2 regions of the Alcaligenes parafaecalis genome follow, and region 1 is predicted to be linked to the other one. Evidence: riboswitches for the same ligand, from Rfam matches in the RefSeq annotation. Region 1 holds a riboswitch; the other holds the start of a gene.
The links. A riboswitch is a leader RNA that binds a small molecule or an ion and turns the genes downstream of it on or off. The one in region 1 is predicted to bind S-adenosylmethionine.

Region 1 (4,210 bases):
GCGTCCGCGCAAAATGCTCCAGCCATGCGGCCAATAACCGAAGTTAGGAAACGAGACGATACCATACCGCGCCACCCGGGCCATCTCGCGCAGAATGTGCTCGGTATGGTGCATGGACTGCAATGTCTTGGACAGGACGACGGTATCAAACTGCTGGTCGCTGAACAGCGCCAGCCCTTTTTCCAAGTCCTGCTGGATCACGTTGACGCCACGGCGCACCGAGGCAATCACGAACTGATCATTCAGTTCGACACCCGTTCCGACGACCTGGTGCGTATCACGCAGATGCGCCAGCAAGGTGCCATCGTTACAGCCCAGATCCAGCACTCGCGAACCTGGCTCAATCCATTGCGCAATACGCAGCAAGTCCGGTCTTAACATGGCGGGATCCACCTGAGTCTGCAGCTTAGTCATTCTGCCAACACCCCTGTAGTGCGCGTACGCGCGGGCAAGCCCAAATTAGCGGCGATCTGGTCATAGTATCCCTGCACAACGGCGTGGTAACGCGGGTCTTCCAGCAAGAAGGCATCATGACCATGTGGTGCATCGATTTCGGCGTAGGTCACCTGACGCTGATTGCGCAGCAAGGCCTGCACAATCTCACGCGAACGCTCGGGCGAGAAACGCCAGTCCGTGGTGAAAGACACCAGCAGGAACTTGGCCAGCACTTTTTCCAGCGCCTTGACCAGGTCACCCTGAAACTGACGCGAAGGGTCAAAATAATCCAGCGCCCGCGTAATGATCAGATAAGTATTGGCGTCAAAATAACGCGAAAACTTCTCGCCTTGATAACGCAAATAGGATTCGACCTCGAATTCCACACCGTAGTTGTAGTGGTATTCGCCGCCTTGAGCAGGCGCACGCTGGTTACGGCCAAATTTTTCGGCCATGACGGTATCGGACAAGTAGGTGATGTGACCCACCATGCGGGCAACGCCCAGACCAGCTTTGGGCACTACACCGTGCTCGTAATAATTACCGCCGTGAAACTGCGGGTCAGACAAAATGGCGCTACGGGCCACTTCGTTAAAAGCAATGTTCTGGGCAGACAGGCGCGGTGTGCTGGCAATAACCACGCAGTTTTCCACGCGCTCCGGGCAGCTAATGGCCCAGCTCAAGGCCTGCATGCCACCTAAAGAACCACCCATAACGGCAGCAAACTTGCGGATGCCGAAGTAGTCCGCCAAACGGGCCTGGGCGCGAACCCAGTCTTCCACCGTCAGAACAGGAAACTCGGAGCCCCAGGGCTTGCCAGTAGCAGGATTGGTACTGGACGGGCCGGTAGAGCCAAAGCAGGAGCCAATATTATTGACGCCAATCACAAAAAAGCGATCCGTATCAACGGCTTTGCCCGGGCCGACCATATTGTCCCACCAGCCTATGCTTTTGGGATCGTCGTCGTAATAACCGGCAACGTGATGCGAGGCGTTCAGTGCATGACACACTAGCACCGCATTGCTGCGTTCTTCGTTCAGGGTGCCGTAGGTTTCGACTGCCAGCTCGTAGCTGGGCAGCACTTGCCCGCTGCGCAGGTGCAGGGGTTCGTCAAAGGCGATAAGTTCGGCATGTACAGGGCCCACGGAACCTTCGGGGATCAATCCGCAGGATGGGCTAAGGGCGCCAGCGTTGGCGCTAGGGACGGAATCAGTGGCCATCAGGACCTCTTTAGCTGGATTTATGGAGCGCCCGCAAGCGGATCAGGCAAATCGGCGCAAAACGTATAAGACAAAATTCTAGCATCGCTGCGGCGCGGCGTCCAAATCGACCAGCCGGGATCGATTCAGAACTCTGGACAAAGGTAATGTCAGCGAAAAGACAATGCTTTGATTTACATCATTATTTTCACGCACATCTGTCTGCCAGCTAAGCTAAATTTGAGTACATTGGCCCGACGTCTACCACGAATGCATGAGGAATGGCTTTACCGTGACGCATTTAACTGCACGCGAGCAGTCCTGCCTGAACTGGGCTGCCCATGGCAAGACTAGCTGGGAAATCAGCATCATCCTGGGCATCACTGAACGCACGATCAACTTCCACTTCCAGAACGCCTACGCCAAGCTTGGCGTCTATAGCCGTCAGGCTGCCATTACCCTGGCCTTGCAACAGCACCTGATCAGCGGCGACCCGGCTAGCGAGCTAGGCCGTCAAAGAACACCTTTGCCTGTGCCGCGTCCGGGGCCTTCCCGGAATCCGTCATAACAAAGCCCTGCACCAGCCAGCCCGGCTCGATGCGGATCATGGCTTCCAGCCGCAAGGCCACCCCGCCCACATCGCGCGTCATGTAAAAGATCTGTCCGGGTAGTGGCAGTTGAATCTGGCTTTTCTCGCTGACTTGCCCATCGGGTATGAACTTCTCGCGCAGAGACTCGTGCAAAGCCTCGTACAAGCGTTGACGAGCGGCCTCGTCCTGCTGCAGTTCTGTAGGCAAAATAACGTGGCCTACGGTATAGCTTTGCCCACCGGCCGTGGCAGTAGTCAGGTAAAAATCCAGCTTGTAGTGCTCGAAATCCAACAGTCGGTGACTGGTGGTTGGTTTGCCCGGCAGCATGGCCGACAAGCCCGTTTGCTCAAGCTGAACCTTGCGCCAGTTAAACTCCGGACTGCAGGCTGCCAACATCAAGAAAGCCGCCAGTACCGCGGTAATGCGCCTGATCATCATGGTGCTAATCCCATATCCCGTTTCATGCTTTTCATCGGCTGGCTGAACAGCCGCCTTATACTCGCCCTGCCTGACACGCCTTTTGGCGCAACTTAACAAAGCAAGCCTGGTCGGACTACTATTTATAGACGGGCCTGCGCCCATTGAACAGTCCCGTATCTTGCACCCGATTTCGAAAGTGGGAAACACCACCATGAACACCAGCCACGAACGCCGCCTTGCCCTGCAACAGAATCCCGAGATTTTGAAGGGAATCTTGCGTGGCATCGAAAAAGAAGGACTGCGCGTCGATGCGCTGGGCCAATTGGCAAATACTCCCCACCCCCAAGCGATTGGTTCGGCCCTGACCAACGGTCATATCACCACCGATTACGCCGAAGCCCTGCTGGAGCTGATTACCGAGCCGCAAGACCGGGTCGAGGACGTGCTGCAGGAACTGGCCGATATTCATACCTTTGTAGCGGGCAAGCTAGACCAGGAAATAATCTGGAACCAGTCCATGCCCGCGCTCTTGCCAGCCGAGAAAGACATTGCCATTGCCTGGTACGGTAAATCCAACACCGGCATGCTCAAGCATGTATACCGACGCGGTCTGGCCGAGCGCTATGGCAAGCCCATGCAGTGTATTGCCGGGGTGCATTACAACTTTTCCCTGCCTGATGGCATCTGGCCTCTGTTGAATGTCTGTGGCGACAATCTGCAAGACCAGCGCTCCAACGGTTACCTGGCGCTGATCCGCAATTTCACCCGCTATTCCTGGCTGCTGATGTACCTGTTTGGTGCCTCGCCCGTGCTGGACGCCAACTTCCTGCAAGGTCGCAGCAACAATCTGGACAAGGTCGATGACGATACGCTGACCATGCCTTGGGCTACCAGCCTGCGCATGAGCGATCTGGGCTATCACAACAAGGAAGCCCAGGCTGAGCTTCAGCTTTGCTACAACGACCTGGACACCTTTGTGATGCGCATGTATCACGCTGCCGTGACCCCTTGGCCCGATTACGAAAAACTGGGCACCCACCGCGATGGCGAATGGATTCAGCTCAACACCCATATTCTGCAAATCGAAAACGAGTACTACTCCAGCATTCGCCCCAAGCGCACCACCCAGCGCAGCGAGCGCCCGGCTACGGCCCTGGCCCAGCGTGGCGTGGAGTACATCGAAGTGCGTTGCCTGGACATCGACCCTGAGTCGCCTACCGGCATTTCCGAGCAGACCTGTCGCTTCCTGGACACCTTCCTGCTGTTCTGTACCGTACAAGACAGCCCCTTCTTCCCGGACGGCGGTTACTGCCAGGACAGCAAGAGCAACTTTGCAACTGTCGTGCGCGAAGGCCGTCGCCCCGGCCTGATGCTGACCAATCAGCAAAAGGAAAGCGTCAGCCTGCAAGACTGGGGCCACGAGATTCTGGAATCTCTGCTGCCCTACGCACAAATGCTGGATCAGGCCCTGAATACCCAAGGCCACACCGAAGCGGTACAAGCCCAAATTCGCAAACTGGAAGACCCGGCACTAACGCCTTCGGCCCAGGTACTGAGCCGTTTGCG
Region 2 (4,210 bases), on a different contig from region 1:
ATCATTTTTCAATGATCGGCCTTCCGGAATTTTGGTGCCCAGAAGAGGACTCGGTCACACAGGCGCGACCCCGGTCGGGCTTGCATGCCCGACCTTTCTCGTCCCCACGTCAGGTGCTCAAGCACCTGACTTTCTGGGCTGGAATGCAAAAAGCCAACCATCTTACGATGATCGGCTTTTTGAGGAATATTTGGTGCCCAGAAGAGGACTCGAACCTCCACACCCGAAGGCACATGGACCTGAACCATGCGCGTCTACCAATTCCGCCACCTGGGCTTTGATTCAAGCTGTTGCTCGCCTCAAGCCTGTAATTATAGGGTTAATTCAACTAAAAATGCAAGCAATTATCCTGGCGTAGAATTTATTTTAATTTCTAGTTGATTGGCGTTCTCATTATCATTAGAATGTGTCGTGTGATATAGCATAAGAGTGTGATCATGAAATTCAACACAATGGATGTCGAGCGCATGTTGCTGGATATGGGCCAGGGTCGAAAGTACTCTGCCCGCGCCATGCAACTCATGCTGATGGCGCTGCTCAAAGAAGGCAGCACTCACGGTTATCAACTGATCCGCCGCTTTGCGCAGATCAGCCAGAACAGCTATGTACCCAGTGCGGGCGCGGTGTATCCGGCCCTGGCTTATTGCGCCACTCAAGGCTGGGTACTGATTGAGGAAGAAGGTCGACGCAAGATGTACAGCCTGACCAAAGAAGGTCAGGCCTATCTGGACGAGCAGCACGAGAAATGTGATTACCTGCTGCAATCCCTGACCTATCGCGGGCGCAAGCTGGTGTGGATCCGGCAGATGTTGGCCGAACACAATAGCGATGAAGATTTGAAGGCCGCACAAGAGCAAACAGGCTGGTTGCCGGAGTTTGTCCAGGTACGTCATAGCCTGAAGCAGGCCATGTTTGAACAATCAACCGCTAGCCTGGAACGGCAGGCGGAGGTGGTGGCTATTCTGGAAAAAGCCATAGCCGAAATACGCAACTTGCCTAAGGAGGCCTAAGCATGCAGTCTGAACAATTAACGCAGAAAGTGGCCCATACCCTGAAGCTGCGCTTGCTGACCGTCAAGCAGCGACGCGAACTGGGTCCTGTTATGGTGCGCATCACCTTGGAAGGCTCGGATCTGGAAGGGTTTCACACCCCCGGTTTTGATGACCACGTTAAATTGATTTTCCCCGATCCCGCCACCAAGGAATTGCGTCTGCCCCAAATGGGCGAGCGTGGCATGGTCTTTGCCGCTGGTCAGGAAAAGCCCCCCATCCGCGACTACACCCCGCGCGAATTCCGAGCGCAGGACAATGAGATGGATATTGATTTTGTGGTCCACGGCGAAGGCCCTGCATGCCAATGGGCCATGCACGCCAAAGAGGGCGACAAGCTGGGCGTAGCCGGTCCACGCGGCTCCTTCCTGGTCAGCAAGGATCTGGATTGGCAAATCCTGATTGGTGACGAAACCGCCGTGCCTGCCATGGCACGACGCGTGCATGAACTGCCCGCCAATGTGAAGGTGCAGGTTTACGTGCTGGCCCGCAATCTGCTGACACTGGGCACGATGGAGGCGCCCGATCACGTAACCGTGAATTGGATTCCTTCTCTGGCGGGGCTGGATGGCGTTCTTGATGCCCTGCGTGCCGCACCGGAATTAAGCGGTACAGGCTACGTCTGGGTCGCGGCTGAATATTCGATTGCTCAAAGCTTGCGCGAGTATTGGGTGCAAGAACGAGGTCTGGATAAAGGAGTCATCCGGGCCAGCAGCTACTGGCGACAAGGTGATCAGGGCGAAGACGCTCCCCGCCTGGACTAGGCCGCTTGCTGCTGAGGGTAGGGCTGGGCGCGCAAGCGTCCGCCTACTTTCAGGACAGGCTGTAAATCCGTATCCAGAACCGTGCTGGGATGTGCCAGACGATGTTCGTCAATCAGCCGGGCAATGGCATCCATGTTCAGCAGCAAGGTGCTGTCAATATCATGTTGAAAGCGGGCCCAGTAGCCGCCACGGCAACTGGAACCAAGCCAACGCGGCTCGTAATCACCGACCGTATCGGCATGCCGTTCACACACTACGGCCAGCCGGGAACAACCGGGACGCAGAACAATGCGATAGCTGTGTTGTTCCAGGGTCAGGTGATAGAAAAACGCTGCGGACATAAAACACTCCTGTTTAGCTCTTGGAAGTGATTCCGGGTGAGCAATTTGGATTAAAGGACCCGTTGGCTGCCTGGCAAGCCAAGCATAAAAAAACCCGCTGGCAGCGGGGTGTATGACTACGATCCCTTTGGTTGCCAGATGGCCATATCTTGAATCCACCTTGTGCGGGTACACAGGTTGGCATGGGATGTCCCAACTCTTGATATAGCAATAAGCATAAAAGCGATTCTCATGAAGTGCAAGAGCTGCCTTTATTTCTATCGGGCATGAAAACGGTAGAAATAGTTTGCGAAATTTGAAAATCATGCTATAGTCCTCTTCTGTCTTGCAGAGACGAGTTGAAAAACAAGTCCAGCAGTCAGAGCCCAGGTGGCGGAATTGGTAGACGCGCATGGTTCAGGTCCATGTGCCTTCGGGTGTGGAGGTTCGAGTCCTCTTCTGGGCACCAAATATTCCTCAAAAAGCCGATCATCGTAAGATGGTTGGCTTTTTGCATTCCAGCCCAGAAAGTCAGGTGCTTGAGCACCTGACGTGGGGACGAGAAAGGTCGGGCATGCAAGCCCGACCGGGGTCGCGTCTGGTGCGCTTAGTCCTGCTCCAGCTCAAAAATCAGCATCTGCATAAACTCCTGCACACTGGTGGGTAGCACCCGCTTTGCCATACTCAGCACCTGTATATCCCTCTCCAGACGCGAGTCATGCACGGGGATGGTTTTCAGACCATTGTCCTGACTGCTGCGGTGGCTGATCAAGGCCCCCAAAGCAATCGCTTCTGTCTGTCGCACGTATTCGTGCAGCGCCCCCGAATAATTGCAGCTAAAGACTTCGTTGAAGCGCAGTTTTTCCATCTGGCAGACATGGTTGAAAAGCTGCTTTTGTGTCGACTCCTCACCCGGCACCACGATGGGATAGGCTTGCAGTTCGGCTAGCGTCAGGCTGCGTGAACGAGCCAATGGGTGATCAGGCCGCATAATGGCAAAAAGAGGGGATCGACAGCTATGGTTCACCTCGACATCGGGCACGGGCGCCGTGCTAAAGACCACCGCAAGATCGACATCGCCGTTTTTGACTTGCTCCAGGCAATCATTGGGCGAGCCAACCCTCAAGGCAAATTGCGCCTGTGGCATGCGGGCCGAAAAATCAGCCATTACACCGGGTAAAAAGTAGCGCGACAAGCCCTCGGTAGCAGCTACCCGGATCAGATGGGCTTGTGCATAGTCCTGGGTGCGCAGGCTCTGCAGGATGGCTTCTTCTTCCAAACGTACTCGTAAAGCGTGATCGGCCAGGGCTTGCCCGGCAGCGGTCAGTACCATGCCGCGTCGTCTGCGTTCAAACAGGCTGACCCCCACGGCCTCTTCCAGCAAGGCAATTTGTCGGCTGATAGCGCTGGGTGCAATGTGCAGCCGTGCACTAGCCGCGGCCAGCGAGCCCGTTTCCATAACGGCCAGAAAATATTTGTAGTCCATAAAAAAATGCCCGTCCTGGCGTTGGACGAATGGGTTCGTGTCGTTTTAAGGATTCTAAAAATTAGCTGATTAGATTCTAAAGATAGAAATATACAGAAGGAAAGCCAGATTTTATAGTCCCACTTTCTATATCAATGACAGAACGACAAACGAATGGGAAAAAGTGAAGCATTAGCCAATGTGCGTGCCTATCTGGCCGATGGGCGCTTTGAAGCCGAGCTGCGCCGACGCGTCGCCATTGAAAGTGATAGCCAAACTGCCGAGAAGGCCGATCAGCTTGTTCAGTATCTGGATCAGGAGCTGAGCCCCAGCCTGAGCAAACTGGGTTTTGCGGTTCGCATTATGGACAACCCCAAAGGGGCAGGGCCCATTCTGGTCGCGCATCGCCACGAGTCCGACGATCTGCCAACCGTCCTGACTTACGGGCATGGTGATGTGGTGCCAGGGCATGATCAGCAATGGCGGGAAGGTCTGACCCCCTGGGCGCTGACGATTGAGGGCGAGCGCTGGTACGGCCGTGGCACGGCAGATAACAAAGGCCAGCACAGTATCAATTTAGTCGCCTTGGAGCAGGTGATTCAGGCCCGGAAA

Region 2: it holds a riboswitch for S-adenosylmethionine, as region 1 does, so the genes downstream of both, OSH09_RS05200 (hypothetical protein) here and metX (homoserine O-succinyltransferase MetX) in region 1, are expected to answer to the same signal.

Annotation. Positions count from the first base shown of each region.
Region 1 is NZ_JAPKNA010000004.1:263,674-267,883, forward strand. It holds gene metW (methionine biosynthesis protein MetW) at 1-414, opposite strand, end outside; gene metX (homoserine O-succinyltransferase MetX) at 411-1,655, opposite strand; SAM riboswitch at 1,645-1,723, opposite strand; gene OSH09_RS14145 (response regulator transcription factor) at 1,927-2,202, shown strand; gene OSH09_RS14150 (hypothetical protein) at 2,132-2,662, opposite strand; gene gshA (glutamate--cysteine ligase) at 2,856-4,210, shown strand, end outside.
Region 2 is NZ_JAPKNA010000001.1:1,110,746-1,114,955, reverse strand. It holds tRNA gene OSH09_RS05215 (tRNA-Leu) at 192-276, opposite strand; gene OSH09_RS05210 (PadR family transcriptional regulator) at 438-1,010, shown strand; gene OSH09_RS05205 (siderophore-interacting protein) at 1,013-1,813, shown strand; gene OSH09_RS05200 (hypothetical protein) at 1,810-2,154, opposite strand; SAM-I-IV-variant riboswitch at 2,272-2,365, opposite strand; tRNA gene OSH09_RS05195 (tRNA-Leu) at 2,518-2,602, shown strand; gene OSH09_RS05190 (LysR family transcriptional regulator) at 2,741-3,619, opposite strand; gene OSH09_RS05185 (M20 family metallopeptidase) at 3,773-4,210, shown strand, end outside.